One region of the Arthrobacter sp. 8AJ genome, then DNA from elsewhere that is predicted to be linked to it. Evidence: riboswitches for the same ligand, from Rfam matches in the RefSeq annotation. Region 1 holds a riboswitch; the other holds the start of a gene.

Region 1 (9,816 bases):
TGGCCAGGTAGAAGCGCCGCTCGGTCTCGACAACGTAGCTGAACAGACCGACCACGTCGCGGTATTCACGATAGAGCTGAAGCTCCATGTCGGTTTCATAGTTCTCAAGATCCTCAGCACTCATGCTTCCATCTTGCACCATGTCCGGCACGGCTGGCGCCGGGCGGCGGGAGTCAGTCTCCGTAGGGCCCGTCCCCGTCGGGGACCTCCGCGGCCTGCAGTTCCCCGCCGAGGAGCCGCCAGCTGACCCGGTGGTAGGGGGTGGGTCCCGCTGCGCGAAGCACGTTCCGATGGGCTGCCGTGGCATAACCCTTGTTGATGTCCCAGCCATAGTCCGGGTACTCGGTGTGCAGTTCGCGCATCATCCGGTCCCGCTCCACCTTGGCGATGACGCTTGCGGCGGCCACGCTGAGGCACTGCATGTCGGCCTTGACCTTGGTGTGGACCGGGGCCTCGCACGCGGCCTCCAGGACGGGCTGGTCGAACAGGGACAGCTGCTCCGCCGGGGAAAGCCAGTTGTGGCTTCCATCCAGCAGGACCGCTTCCGGGACAATGCCTGAGCCGAGGATGCTCCCCCAGGCCCGGGTTCCGGCCAGCCGCAGGGCCGCGATGATGCCGAGCGAATCGATCTCGCCGGCGGTGGCGTGCCCCACCGCGGATGCGACGCTCCAGCGCCGCACCAGCGGATCCAGCCGTTCCCGTTCAGCCGGGCTAAGGAGTTTGCTGTCCCGCACGCCGGCAAGCGGTCTTTGGCGCTCCAGGTCCACGACGGCGATTCCCACGCTGACAGGGCCCGCGAGGGCACCGCGGCCAACCTCGTCAACGCCTGCCAGGAACCGTATCCCCTGTGCCTTGAAGGTTCGCTCGTGCCGCAGCGTCGGCGCCTTGGCTCCGCGGGGCGCGGGCTTGGTGGCGGGACGGGACGTGGCGGCCGGGGAGGCCTGTACTGCGGAAGACATGGTCAGCGGGCCGCCGGCACGTTCTTGAAAACGTCCGGGTAGTTGTCCAGCGTCTTGATCCTGTTCAGCGGCCACGCGATGATTGCGGCCTTGCCCTCGAGGTCCTTGAGGTCGACGAATCCGCCGTCGGTCTCCATGTGCGCGCGGGAGTCCGCAGAGTGGTTCCGGTTATCACCCATCACCCACACCTTGCCCTCCGGGACGGTGACGTCAAAGTTGCGGACCTGCGGGACTTCGGCGGGATTGATGTAGGTCTCGTCGACGGAGGTCCCGTTAATGGTCAGTTTACCGCCCGCGTCACAGCAGACCACGTGGTCGCCCGGCAGTCCGATGACCCGCTTGACCAGGTGCTGCTCTGAATTGTCCGGCAGGAGGCCTACGAAGGTCAGGCCGTCCTGGACCCAGGTGAACGGGCCCTGTGCCTTGGCCGGGGCGGGACCGAGCCAGCCCTTGGTGTCACGGAACACCACAACGTCCCCGCGGCTGAGGGCAAAGGGCTCGGGGACCAGGAGGTTGACGAAGATCCGGTCATCCACGTCCAGGGTGTTCACCATGGACTCGGAGGGGATGAAGAAGGCCCGGAACAGGAAGGTCTTGATGAGGAAGGACAACACCACCGCGATGACCACCACGGTGGCAATTTCCTTCAGCCATCCCAGCAAGGGATTGCCGGCGGACTTCCCGGCAGCTTTGGACCCCTGCCGGTCCCGCCGGTGGACGGGTTCTGACGCCTCCGGACCCTCGGCGGGCGTGGAGGAAACTGGAACGGCCGGTACTTCTGAAGCGCCGTCGTGGCGGGGCTCAGGTTTCCGCGCGTGGTTCTCGGGCATTTACCGTCCGTTCTGTGTTGTCGGCCCCGGTGCGGGCGGCCGTGCTACTGGGGCAAATCTATCAAGCGGCCAGAGGATCTGGACCGGCCTGCCGATGACCCGGTCCAGCGGGACGAGTCCGCCGCCGGGGGCGCCGAGCAGGCTCCGTGAATCGGCGGACACCGAACGGTGGTCCCCCATCAGCCACAGCCTGCCTTCGGGAACCACGGTGTTGAACTTCTGCGTACTTGGCGCATCTCCCGGGAAAATGTAGGGCTCATCCAGGGCAGCCCCGTTCACGGTGACCTTTCCGCCGGCGTCGCAGCAGACCACCGTGTCACCGGGAAGGCCGATCACCCGCTTGACGTAGGTGGTGTCGCTGCCGGTCAGCCCGAGCCATTGCATGGCGGAGGCTGCGGCATCCACCAGCGGGCCCTTTCCGCTGTTCAGGGGCGCAAAGCTGCCACGCCCGTCGAAGACCACAACGTCCCCGTGCCGGATGGGGTCGGACTGGAAATCAGTGCGCGAAACCAGGATCCGGTCCCCGCCTTCCAGGAGCGGCTCCATGGACTCGGACGGAATGAAGTAGACATCCAGCCACAAAGACCTCACCAACCCGCTGATGGCGACCGCAAGGAGCAGCGCCAGAAAAACAAAACGCCAGCCCATTTTGCGGGGCTGGCGTTTTGTCTGGTGCATGGTCCGTATCCTGGCGCTGGTGCATGTGCTCCGGCGCTTGCCGGGTACGGCCGCGCTCCTGCCTGGCGGTAAGTCCGGTAAGGACTTACTTGGCGGAGCTGAAGTCGCGCTTTTCCTTGATCTTGGCGGCCTTGCCACGCAGTGCACGCATGTAGTACAGCTTGGCGCGGCGGACGTCACCCTTGGTGACAACCTCGATCTTTTCGATGATCGGGGAGTGCACCGGGAAGGTACGCTCCACGCCGACACCGAAGGAAACCTTGCGGACGGTGAAGGTTTCGCGCACGCCATCGCCCTGGCGGCCCAGGACGAAGCCCTGGAAGACCTGGACACGGGTGTTCTTGCCTTCGATGATGTTCACGTGCACCTTGAGGGTGTCACCCGCGCGGAATTCGGGAACATCGTTGCGCAGCGAGGCTGCATCGACGGAATCGAGAATATGCATAATTGCACTCCTGGTGAACGCCACAGGTCATTCACTTTGGGTCACGGCAGGCAAGTCGGGCTGCTGGAATGCAGGCCGGGTCTCGCCGCCGAAGTAAAGTCTCCGGCCGCTTCAAGGGTTGATGGGGCCGGTTGTCCGGCTGTTGGCCGCGCAACCCCCTGTGGCAGGTGCGGACCCAGCAGACACAAGGGTTAATTTTGCCACAACGGCAGGGTTACGCCAATTCCGGCGGCGCTAGTCCTGCTGTTCAGCTGCCGTCCCGGGGCGGCGGGCAAGCCTGCCGTCCACGACGTCGTAACCAAGGTTGTGCAGTTCGGTGCGGTCGGCGCGCGGGAGGCTGCCGGCGTCGAACCCCTCCAGCAGGTCCGGACGGCGCTCCGCGGTGCGGCGGTACTGTTCGTGGCGGCGCCACTGGGCGATCCGGCCGTGGTTGCCGCTGAGGAGCACCGGGGGCACTTCGCGGTCCCGCCAGACGGAGGGCTTGGTGTAGACCGGGTACTCCAGGAGCCCGTCCGAGTGGGATTCCTCCACCAGCGACTCGGGATTTCCCACCACCCCGGGCAGCAGGCGGCCAATGGCCTCCACCATGGCCAGGACGGCCACTTCCCCGCCGTTGAGGACGTAGTCGCCCAGGCTCACCGGACGGACAGTGAAGTGCTCCTGCGCCCATTCGATGACCCGCTCATCGATGCCCTCGTACCGTCCGCACGCAAAAGCGAGGTGCTGTTCCTCAGCCAGTTCGTAAGCAAGGGCCTGGGTGAACCGCTCGCCGGCGGGCGAGGGGACGATCAGCACGGGCTTGCGGTCCGGGTCCGGGCGCCCGTCGGCCACTGCCGCGAGTGCCTGAGCCCAGGGCTCGGGCTTCATGACCATGCCGGCGCCGCCGCCGTACGGGGTGTCGTCGACGGAACGGTGCTTGTCCGTGGTGAAGCTGCGCAGGTCGTGGACGTGCAGGTCCAGGATGCCGTCCTGGCGGGCCTTGCCGATCAGTGAGAGTTCGAGCGGGGCAAGGTATTCGGGGAAGATACTGACGACGTCGATCCGCATCTAGGCGTTGCCTTCGGCTTCCGGGGCGGCGGCTTCGTCCGAGTTGACGTCGAAGAGGCCGTCCGGCGGGGTGAGGAGGATGAAGCCTTCCTCGATGTTCACCTCAGGGACGATCTGCTCCACGAACGGGATGAGGATTTCGTCGCCGCCCGGGGTGGTAACCACCAGCAGGTCCTGGACCGGCATGGTGTTCAGGGCTGTCACCTTGCCCACCACCTGGGACCCGACCCGTGCTTCCAGGCCGACCAGTTCGTGCTCGTACCAGCCCTCGTCGTCGTCCTCGTCCAGCTCTTCGGTTTCGATGAAGAGCTTGGCTCCGCGGAGGGTCTCGGCACGGTTCCGGTCCGCCACTTCCTCAAAACCGAGCAGCAGGATGTCCTTGTTCCAGCGCGCACTGCTCACGGTCAGGGGACCGGCCGCGGCAGGCTCGACCACGAACTCCGTTCCGGGGACAAACCTGTCCTCCGGAGCGTCGGTCAACACCTGGACGGTGACTTCCCCGCGAATGCCGTGCGGCTTGCCAATCCGTGCCACCTGAAGCTGCATCTGTTCCTCTGTTCCGCGTTGTGGTGTTTCTACTGAAAGCACTTTGTTGTGAAAGAACTCCGGCCCCTCCACCTGGTGGTGGAGGGGCCGGAGCAAAAAGTGGTATTGCCGAGCGCTCAGCGGCGACGGTCGGTGTCGACGACGTCGACCCGTACCGGTTCGCCGCCGGCCAGTGCAGCCACCACGGTGCGCAAAGCGCGCGCGGTGCGGCCCTGGCGGCCAATCACCCGTCCGAGGTCGTCCTGGTGAACGCGCACCTCGAGGGTGTCCCCGCGGCGGTTGCTCTTGGAACTGACCTTGACGTCGTCCGGGGAATCAACGATTCCGCGGACCAGGTGCTCCAGCGCTTCTGCCAGCAATCTACTCAGCCTCGGTGGTCTCAGCTTCGGCGTCGGCCGGGGCCTCGGCAGCGTCAGACTTGGAAGCCTTCTTGGTGATGGCTTCCGGGATGATGACCGAGCCCTTTTCCGGGGCAACGAAAGCTTCCTTCTCGACCTTGGTCTTGAGGGTGCCTTCCTGGCCCGGCAGGCCCTTGAACTTCTGCCAGTCACCGGTGATCTTCAGGATCGCGGCAACCTGCTCGGACGGCTGGGCGCCGACGGACAGCCAGTACTGTGCACGCTCGGAGTTGACCTCGATGAACGAGGGCTCTTCGGTGGGGTGGTACTTGCCGATTTCCTCGATGGCGCGGCCGTCACGCTTGGTGCGTGAGTCCGCGACGACGATGCGGTAGTACGGGGCGCGCATCTTGCCGAAGCGCTTAAGGCGAATCTTTACGGCCACTTTTGTGGTCACTCCTGTTTCAGAAAAGGGGTGAACCCGGCGTTCTGCACCCGTGGGGCGGGCCATACTTGCGGGCTCGAAGGACAGGATCCGGACGCGGAGAGAGGGGCCACGCAGATCGAGTACCTGTTTATTGTGCCAGATGAGCGCTGTTATTTCGACTTGGCACTGCCGTCCGTGGCGCCGCAGGCCGCCCGAAGACTGCCTGCGGCCCGCAGGGCAGTTCCGAAAACGGGCCGGGAAGGGTCAGACGGACCAGACGTACAGCCCGGTCCGTTCGGAATCGTCGATTCCGGCAGCAAGTTCCGCCAGCTGCTGCACGTACGTCCGCGCCTGGGCGGCATCAAACGGCATGTCCTCCTGGGCGGCCCATTGCTCCGCCACGTCGTCAAGGACGCTGCCTTCGCCCTCGGTTTCATAGGTGAGCAGGTCGGCCAGAGCCCGGACCATTGCCGGCGGAACGGCAAGGAGGGAGTCGCTGGCGACATCGACCATGGTCAGCTCATAATCGGCCCCGCCGGCGTGGACGGCCGTCCCGGCAAGATCGCCGAGTTGCTCCACCTCGAAGTCGCTAATGCCCTGGATCCGCACGGCCTGGCCGGCAGCAGCGCCGTCCGCGGAGCCGCGTCCTTCATCAAGGAGGCCGGCGCGTTTCAGCGCGGCGTCATGGGTGGCGACAAAGATCTCGGTGAAGCCCATGGCTGGTGCCCTTCTTCCGTTGGCGGAGCTGCGCGCCGGGCGCTGCCTGCCGCCCGGCCGTACGGGATCAGCCTAGTAGCTGCGGGGCGGCCGGCGCACACCCGCGGGCCGCCCGCGCAGTGCGGCCCGGGGCGGGATCAATCAGCGGACGGCCACGCGGATCCGGTTCCGCCACGGGTCCTCGAACCTGAGTTCCGAACCGGTGTGGTGGGCGGGCACCCCGGCAACCTTCAGGCGGTCGGTCAGCGCCCCGACGTCGTCCCCTGACGGAACCTCGATGAGCACCTCACCCAGCCCAAGGGTGTCCTTGCGCGGACCTGCGCCGCGGCTGTTCCAGACGTTCATGGCCATGTGGTGGTGGTAGCGGCCTGCGGAGACGAACAGTGCCTGCCCGTGCCAACCCGCGGTCTTTTCGAAACCGAGCGTTCCCACATAGAAGTCGCGGGCGGTCTGCACATCGCCAACCTGGAGGTGGACGTGGCCTACGCCGGCCGCCGTCTGCCGCTGGCCTTCCAGGGACTCCTCGGTGAGGTACTGCTCAAGGTAGCGCTGCGGCGGGAGCGCCAGGCTGTCCATGACCACGTCGGTCCCGTTCCAGGACCAGTTGCTGCGGGGGCGGTCCCAGTACAGCTCGATGCCGTTGCCCTCGGGGTCGGTGAAGTAGAAGGCTTCGCTGACCAGGTGGTCGGCACTGCCCGTGAAGGCCCGCGGCTCGTACTGGGCAGCAGTGGCGAAGGTCGCGGCCAGGGAGGCCTGGTCCTCGAAGAGCAGCGCGGTGTGGAACAGGCCCGCCTCTCCCCTGCCGGGAAGGTGCAGTCCGGGAGCCGGCGCAAGGTGGACCAACGGCCGGCCCAGGCGGCCAAGGTAGAGCCCGCCGTCCTGCTCTGCCACCACCTCAAGGCCCAGCGCACGCTGGTAGTAGTCGGTCATGACCTTCATGTCGCCCACCTTGAGCATCACGGTGCCCATGGCGAGGTCGGCAGGAAGAAGATCCTGGCTGCTGGCTGATGCGGTCATTGAAGGCTCCTTGCATTGGCGGCCGTCCCATTGGCGGCCTGTCACCTATTAAAATTACTTGAAGCTTCAATTTATTCCAAGTCCCCGTGAACCGTTTGTCAGCGAATGATCCGCCCGCCCAGCACCACGTGCTCCAGCGCCGTAATGGTCTCCGGTACAGCCCGCGGATCTTCCCGGCATACGACGACGTCGGCGCGGGCCCCCTCTTCCACTCCATCCGCTCCCAGCCAGTTGCGGGCTGCCCAGCAGGCGGAGTCGAGGGCTGCTGCCATGGGAAGGCCGGCGCTGTGCAAAGCAAGGATTTCGTCGGTGATCCGGCCGTGCCGGATCACGCTGCCGGCATCGGTGCCGGCAAAGATGCGCACACCCGCTGCGTGGGCTTCCGCCACCCGCTCGAGCCTGCGTTCCCATAAGGCGCGCATGTGGGCTGCATAGCGCGGGAATTTCGCGTCCGCCTGGGCGGCAATGTCGGGGAAGGTGGCGATATTGATGAGCGTGGGCACGATCGGTACGCCCTGCTCCACGAACCGGGGCAGGTGGCGGGGCAGGAGCCCGGTGGCGTGCTCGACGCAGTCGATGCCGGCGTCCAGCACCTGGTCGAGGGTGTCTTCGGCGAAGCAGTGCGCCGTCACCCTGGCGCCTTCGTCGTGCGCCGCCTGGACGGCATCGCGGACGACGGCGGCGGGAAACGACGGCGCCAGGTCACCGGCGCTGCGGTCAATCCAGTCACCCACCAGCTTGACCCAGCCGTCGCCGTCGCGCGCCTGCTTGCGGACGGCCTCCACGAGGCCGTCCGGTTCAACTTCCTCAGCGAAGCCGCGCAGGTAACGGCGCGTCCGGGCGATATGGCGCCCGGCACGGATCAACACCGGGAAGTCCCTGCCACCCTGCATCCAGCGGGTATCCGCCGGCGAGCCGGCATCCCGGACCAGGAGGGTTCCGGCGTTGAGGTCCGCCTGCGCCTGGTCCCTGGCGGCTGCGGGCTCCACGGGGCCCGCGGGGCCCAGGCCGATGTGGCAGTGGGCGTCCACGAAGCCCGGCAGGACCCAGCCGTCGAGTACCCGGCCGGGAGGAGTGTCCGGCTTGTTGAACGTGAGCCTTCCGTCCACCGACCACAGTCCATGCCGTACCCGGTCCGGCGCGGTCAGGACGGGTCCACGGAAGTGGATGATGTCTGCCATGGGGCTCCTTTCGATGCCCGGTCAGGCTAGCACCGCAATTATGACAAGCCTGGGTCAGGGGCCTGTGGTAGCTTCGTTCCTGACCACACGGGTGCCCTTGCAGGGGCTGAGATCGGGCTGACGCAGCCTGCGACCGTTGAACCTGTCCGGGTAATGCCGGCGAAGGAAGTGAGTATTCCCTTGAGTACGCAAAACACCCAGTTGAACCCTGCCCTGCTGCCGTCCGCCGGGGAGCCCGGCGACACATCAGTTCCGCAGGTAACCCAGTCCCTGAAGTCCCATTCCCTCGCCTACCTTGCGGATGAGGCGTCCGGGATCCGGGTACCGGTGACGGAAATTTCCCTTGAGCCGTCACCCAACGGCCAGCCGAACGCACCCTTCCGGACCTACCGGACTGCCGGACCCGGTAGCGACCCCGTCCGCGGGCTGCAGCCTTTCCGCGCAGAGTGGATCGCCGCGCGCGGGGACACCGAGCCCTACGGCGGCCGGGAGCGCAACCTGCTCGACGACGGCCGCTCGGCCGTGCGCCGCGGCGCTGCCTCCGCGGAGTGGAAGGGCGCACAGCCGGTGCCACGCCGCGCCGTCGACGGCCGGACGGTGACGCAGATGCACTATGCCCGGCAGGGAATCGTCACGCAGGAAATGCGCTTCGTGGCGCTGCGCGAAAACTGCGACGTTGAACTGGTCCGCAGCGAGGTTGCCGCCGGCAGGGCCATCATCCCGAACAACATCAACCATCCGGAATCCGAGCCGATGATCATTGGCAAGGCTTTCCTGGTGAAGATCAACGCGAACATTGGCAACTCCGCGGTGACGAGCTCCATCGCGGAGGAGGTGGACAAGCTGCAGTGGGCCACCCAGTGGGGTGCCGACACCGTCATGGACCTCTCCACCGGCGACGACATCCACACCACGCGGGAGTGGATTATCCGCAACTCCCCCGTGCCGATCGGGACGGTGCCGATCTACCAGGCGCTGGAAAAGGTCAACGGCGAGGCCAACGCCCTCACGTGGGAGATCTTCCGCGACACCGTGATCGAACAGTGCGAGCAGGGTGTGGACTACATGACCATCCACGCCGGCGTGCTGCTCCGGTATGTCCCGCTCACGGCCAACCGCGTCACCGGCATCGTCTCGCGCGGCGGCTCCATCATGGCGGGCTGGTGCCTGGCCCACCACCAGGAGAACTTCCTGTACACGCACTTCGACGAGCTGTGTGAAATCTTCGCCAAATACGACGTCGCCTTCTCCCTGGGTGACGGCCTCCGCCCCGGTTCCACGGCGGACGCCAACGACGCCGCGCAGTTCGCGGAGCTGGACACGCTCGCCGAGCTGACGCAGCGGGCCTGGGAATACGACGTCCAAGTAATGGTGGAGGGGCCCGGCCACGTTCCCTTCCACCTGGTCCGTGAGAACGTGGAACGGCAGCAGGAGCTGTGCAAGGGTGCGCCCTTCTATACCCTGGGCCCGCTGGTCACCGACATCGCTCCCGGCTACGACCACATCACGTCGGCAATCGGCGCCACCGAGATTGCCAGGTACGGGACCGCCATGCTCTGCTACGTCACGCCAAAGGAACACCTGGGCCTGCCCAACAAGGACGACGTCAAGACGGGTGTCATCACCTACAA
Region 2 (3,119 bases), 1.3 Mb from region 1:
ACCCCAGGATGTCGCGCAGTGCCTCAACCACCAGTTCGTGGTCCTGCAGCTGCGGCAGTCCGGACACCGCCACGGAAGCCACCACCCCAACGCCCGTGACGTGGATCGGAAACGCGCCCCCGTGTGCCGCATAGCGGGACTGGTCGAACCAGGCGTTGTCCTCGATCCGGCCGCCTCCCAGCCGGCCACGCAGTCCCACCAGGAGGGAGGGCGCCTCGTGCCGGAGGGCAGTGCGCTGCTTGGCCCGGATCCAGTGGCCGTTGTCAGGCGTGGCGCCAGGAAGTGCGACATGGAACAGCACCTGCTCACCCTTGGCGATGTCTATGGCGATGGGCAATGACCGCTCCTTGCCCAGCTCAACGAGGAGGAGGCCAAGGTTCAACGCATCGTCCAGCGAGAAGCCGGGGAACTGGAGCTCCCGGACCTCCGCCTCAATACGGGCAATCTGAGCCTCCAGTGAGCCCTCCGGCTGGGCGTCGCTGGAATCAGGATCGAACCCGGTCACATCCGGTGGATTGGCGGTCATGGCCCTCAATCTACTCCTGCCAGGTGTAAACTTGACCACGCCCAACTGGGCGAAATAACAGCGTTACCCAACCACAAAGCAACACTAAAAACGACAGGGGAGCGCCGCCGTCGGGCATCCTGGCACAGGCCGGGCACCGCAGGTGGGCGCTGAGAGTGCGGACAGCCGCAGACCCTCGAACCTGATCCGGTTAGTACCGGCGCAAGGGAGTCGAGTTCTCAAAGTGTCGCGGATGCACGGCCACAGGCCCGCAGCCGGGTCCACTTTCCCCTCCTGTTTCCCAGGAGGATCACATGAGTACTGCAGCAATCAAGAAGACCACCAGTAAGTCCTGGCGCGTCGTGGACATCGTCGTCGCCGCCCTGGTGGCCATCGCGGGCGGCGTCATTTTCTGGGCATGGGACCAGGGGGCCGCCGCACTGTCCGCCCCCATGAACGCCGCCTACCCGCCCCTGACCGGACTGCTCGCCGGCGGCTGGATGATTCCCGGGGTGCTGGGCATGCTCATCATCCGCAAGCCCGGGGCTGCCCTGTTCTGCGAGACCGTAGCCGCCACCGGCGAACTGCTGATGGGTTCCCAGTACGGCGCCTCGGTCCTGTTTTCGGGTTTCATCCAGGGCCTGGGCGCGGAAATCATTTTCGCGATCTTCGTCTACCGCAAGTTCAACCTGCCTGTATCGCTGCTGGCCGGCGCCGCGGCAGGGTTCTTCTGCGGCCTGAATGACTCGTTTGCCCCGTGGGGCTGGAACATTGCCTACTCCGGCGCGGACAAGCTCGCCTACATCGTGCTGACCACCCTTTCCGGGGCCATCCTGGCGGGCGCTTTGTCCTGGCTTGCCACCCGCGGCCTGGCCCGCACCGGCGTGCTGAGCTCCTTCGCGTCCCGCAAGGCTGCCACGGAGCCCGTCTTCTCCTGATGGCACCCTCCCAGGATGCCTCCGGCACGGTCCGGCCTGCCGCCATCGCCGCCCGCGGCTGGGGATGGCGGCACGCCGGACGGGCCAAGCCCGCCGTCCACGGCCTTGACCTGGACATCGCCCCCGGGGAGCGGGTGCTCCTGCTGGGGCCTTCCGGCGCCGGGAAGTCCACGCTGCTGCACGCCCTTGCCGGCGTCCTGGGCGACATCAACGACGACGGCGAGGCAGGCGACGCCGACGAGTCCGGTTCGCTGCTGGTGGACGGAGCCCCGCCACGGGCACGGCGCGGCCGCGCCGGCCTCATGCAGCAGGACCCGGAGACCCAGGTGGTCCTGTCGCGGGTGGGGGACGACGTCGCCTTCGGCGCCGAAAACCTTGCGGTGCCCCGCGACGCCATCTGGCCGCGCGTTCACGAGGCACTTGCCGACGTCGGGCTCGCCCACCTCCCGCTGGACCACCCGACGTCGGCCCTCTCCGGCGGCCAAAAGCAGCGCCTGGCGCTGGCGGGCATCCTGGCAATGCGTCCCGGACTGATCCTGCTGGACGAGCCCACCGCCAACCTGGACCCGGACGGCGTGCTGGAGGTCCGCGACGCCGTGGCCCGCTCCCTGGACAAAACCGGGGCGACGCTGGTGGTGGTGGAGCACCGGGTGTCCGTCTGGAAGGACCTCGTGGACCGGATCGTGGTCCTGCAGCCCGGCTCCGCCGCGGATCCTGCAGTGCTCCTGGACGGGCCGCCGGACCGCGTCCTTACGGAGGCGCGGACCATGCTGGCCGCTGCCGGCGTCTGGGTGCCCGGGTATGTGCCGGCCACACGCGCCCGCGCCGCCCTCCCGGCTCCCGGTGCAGGCAGCCTCCTGCTGGCCGCAGAGCAGCTGGGCGTCTCCCGCGAACGCCCCCGCCGCAAAGGCTTCCGGAAGATCCCGCCGGTCCCGGTCCAGGAAGGCGTGGCCGCGCAGGTCCGTGCCGGGCAGGCCCTTGCCATCACCGGCGCCAACGGTGCCGGCAAGTCCACGTTCGCGCTGACCCTCGCAGGGCTGCTTGAGCCGGTGTCCGGAAAAGTGTCCGCGACGCTGGACCTCAGCCGCGGTGCCGGCGTCGATCCGTACAAGTGGAAGGCCGAGCAGCTGATTTCGCGGGTGGGCACGGTGTTCCAGGAGCCGGAGCACCAGTTCGTCACCGGAAAGGTCCTTGACGAGCTGCTCTTCGGCCCCCGGCACCTGGGGCACGGCGAGGACCGCGTTGAGGAACTGCTGGAGCGGCTGCGCCTTACCCAGCTGGTGGACGCCAACCCCTATACGCTCTCCGGCGGTGAGAAGCGGCGGTTGTCCGTGGCCACCGTCCTTGCCGCCAGCCCCCAGGTGCTGATCCTGGACGAGCCCACGTTCGGCCAGGATGCCAATACCTGGGCCGAGCTGGCATCGTTCCTGTCCGAGCTCCTTGATGCCGGCACCGCGGTGGTAGCCGTGACCCATGATGCCGAATTCACGGAGGCGCTGGGCGGGGCGGAACTGCGGATGGCCGTGGCGGAAGCGGTGGCGCCATGAGGCAGCAACTCACCTTGAGCGGCAACCACGCCCTCCTGGCCCGCGCCAACCCCTTGAGCAAGTTCGCGGCCGTCCTGCTCATCACGGCCGTCCTGGCGCTGTCCATCGACTGGGTGTCCGCGTCCGTGG

Evidence for each region. A riboswitch is a leader RNA that binds a small molecule or an ion and turns the genes downstream of it on or off. The one in region 1 is predicted to bind thiamine pyrophosphate.
Region 2: linked by a shared signal. The riboswitch ahead of BACI349Y_RS02515 (ECF transporter S component) and the one ahead of thiC (phosphomethylpyrimidine synthase ThiC) in region 1 are both predicted to bind thiamine pyrophosphate.

Annotation. Positions count from the first base shown of each region.
Region 1 is NZ_LR733289.1:1,837,854-1,847,669, reverse strand. Features, by position in the region: gene BACI349Y_RS08540 (DUF2469 domain-containing protein) at 1-124, opposite strand, end outside; gene BACI349Y_RS08535 (ribonuclease HII) at 174-959, opposite strand; gene lepB (signal peptidase I) at 962-1,789, opposite strand; gene lepB (signal peptidase I) at 1,790-2,467, opposite strand; gene rplS (50S ribosomal protein L19) at 2,553-2,912, opposite strand; gene trmD (tRNA (guanosine(37)-N1)-methyltransferase TrmD) at 3,147-3,959, opposite strand; gene rimM (ribosome maturation factor RimM) at 3,960-4,505, opposite strand; gene BACI349Y_RS08505 (RNA-binding protein) at 4,622-4,864, opposite strand; gene rpsP (30S ribosomal protein S16) at 4,866-5,288, opposite strand; gene BACI349Y_RS08495 (hypothetical protein) at 5,535-5,987, opposite strand; gene BACI349Y_RS08490 (VOC family protein) at 6,129-7,004, opposite strand; gene BACI349Y_RS08485 (amidohydrolase family protein) at 7,103-8,185, opposite strand; TPP riboswitch at 8,263-8,370, shown strand; gene thiC (phosphomethylpyrimidine synthase ThiC) at 8,366-9,816, shown strand, end outside.
Region 2 is NZ_LR733289.1:553,450-556,568, forward strand. Features, by position in the region: gene BACI349Y_RS02510 (heme-degrading domain-containing protein) at 1-526, opposite strand, end outside; TPP riboswitch at 612-752, shown strand; gene BACI349Y_RS02515 (ECF transporter S component) at 820-1,443, shown strand; gene BACI349Y_RS02520 (ABC transporter ATP-binding protein) at 1,443-2,990, shown strand; gene BACI349Y_RS02525 (energy-coupling factor transporter transmembrane component T family protein) at 2,987-3,119, shown strand, end outside.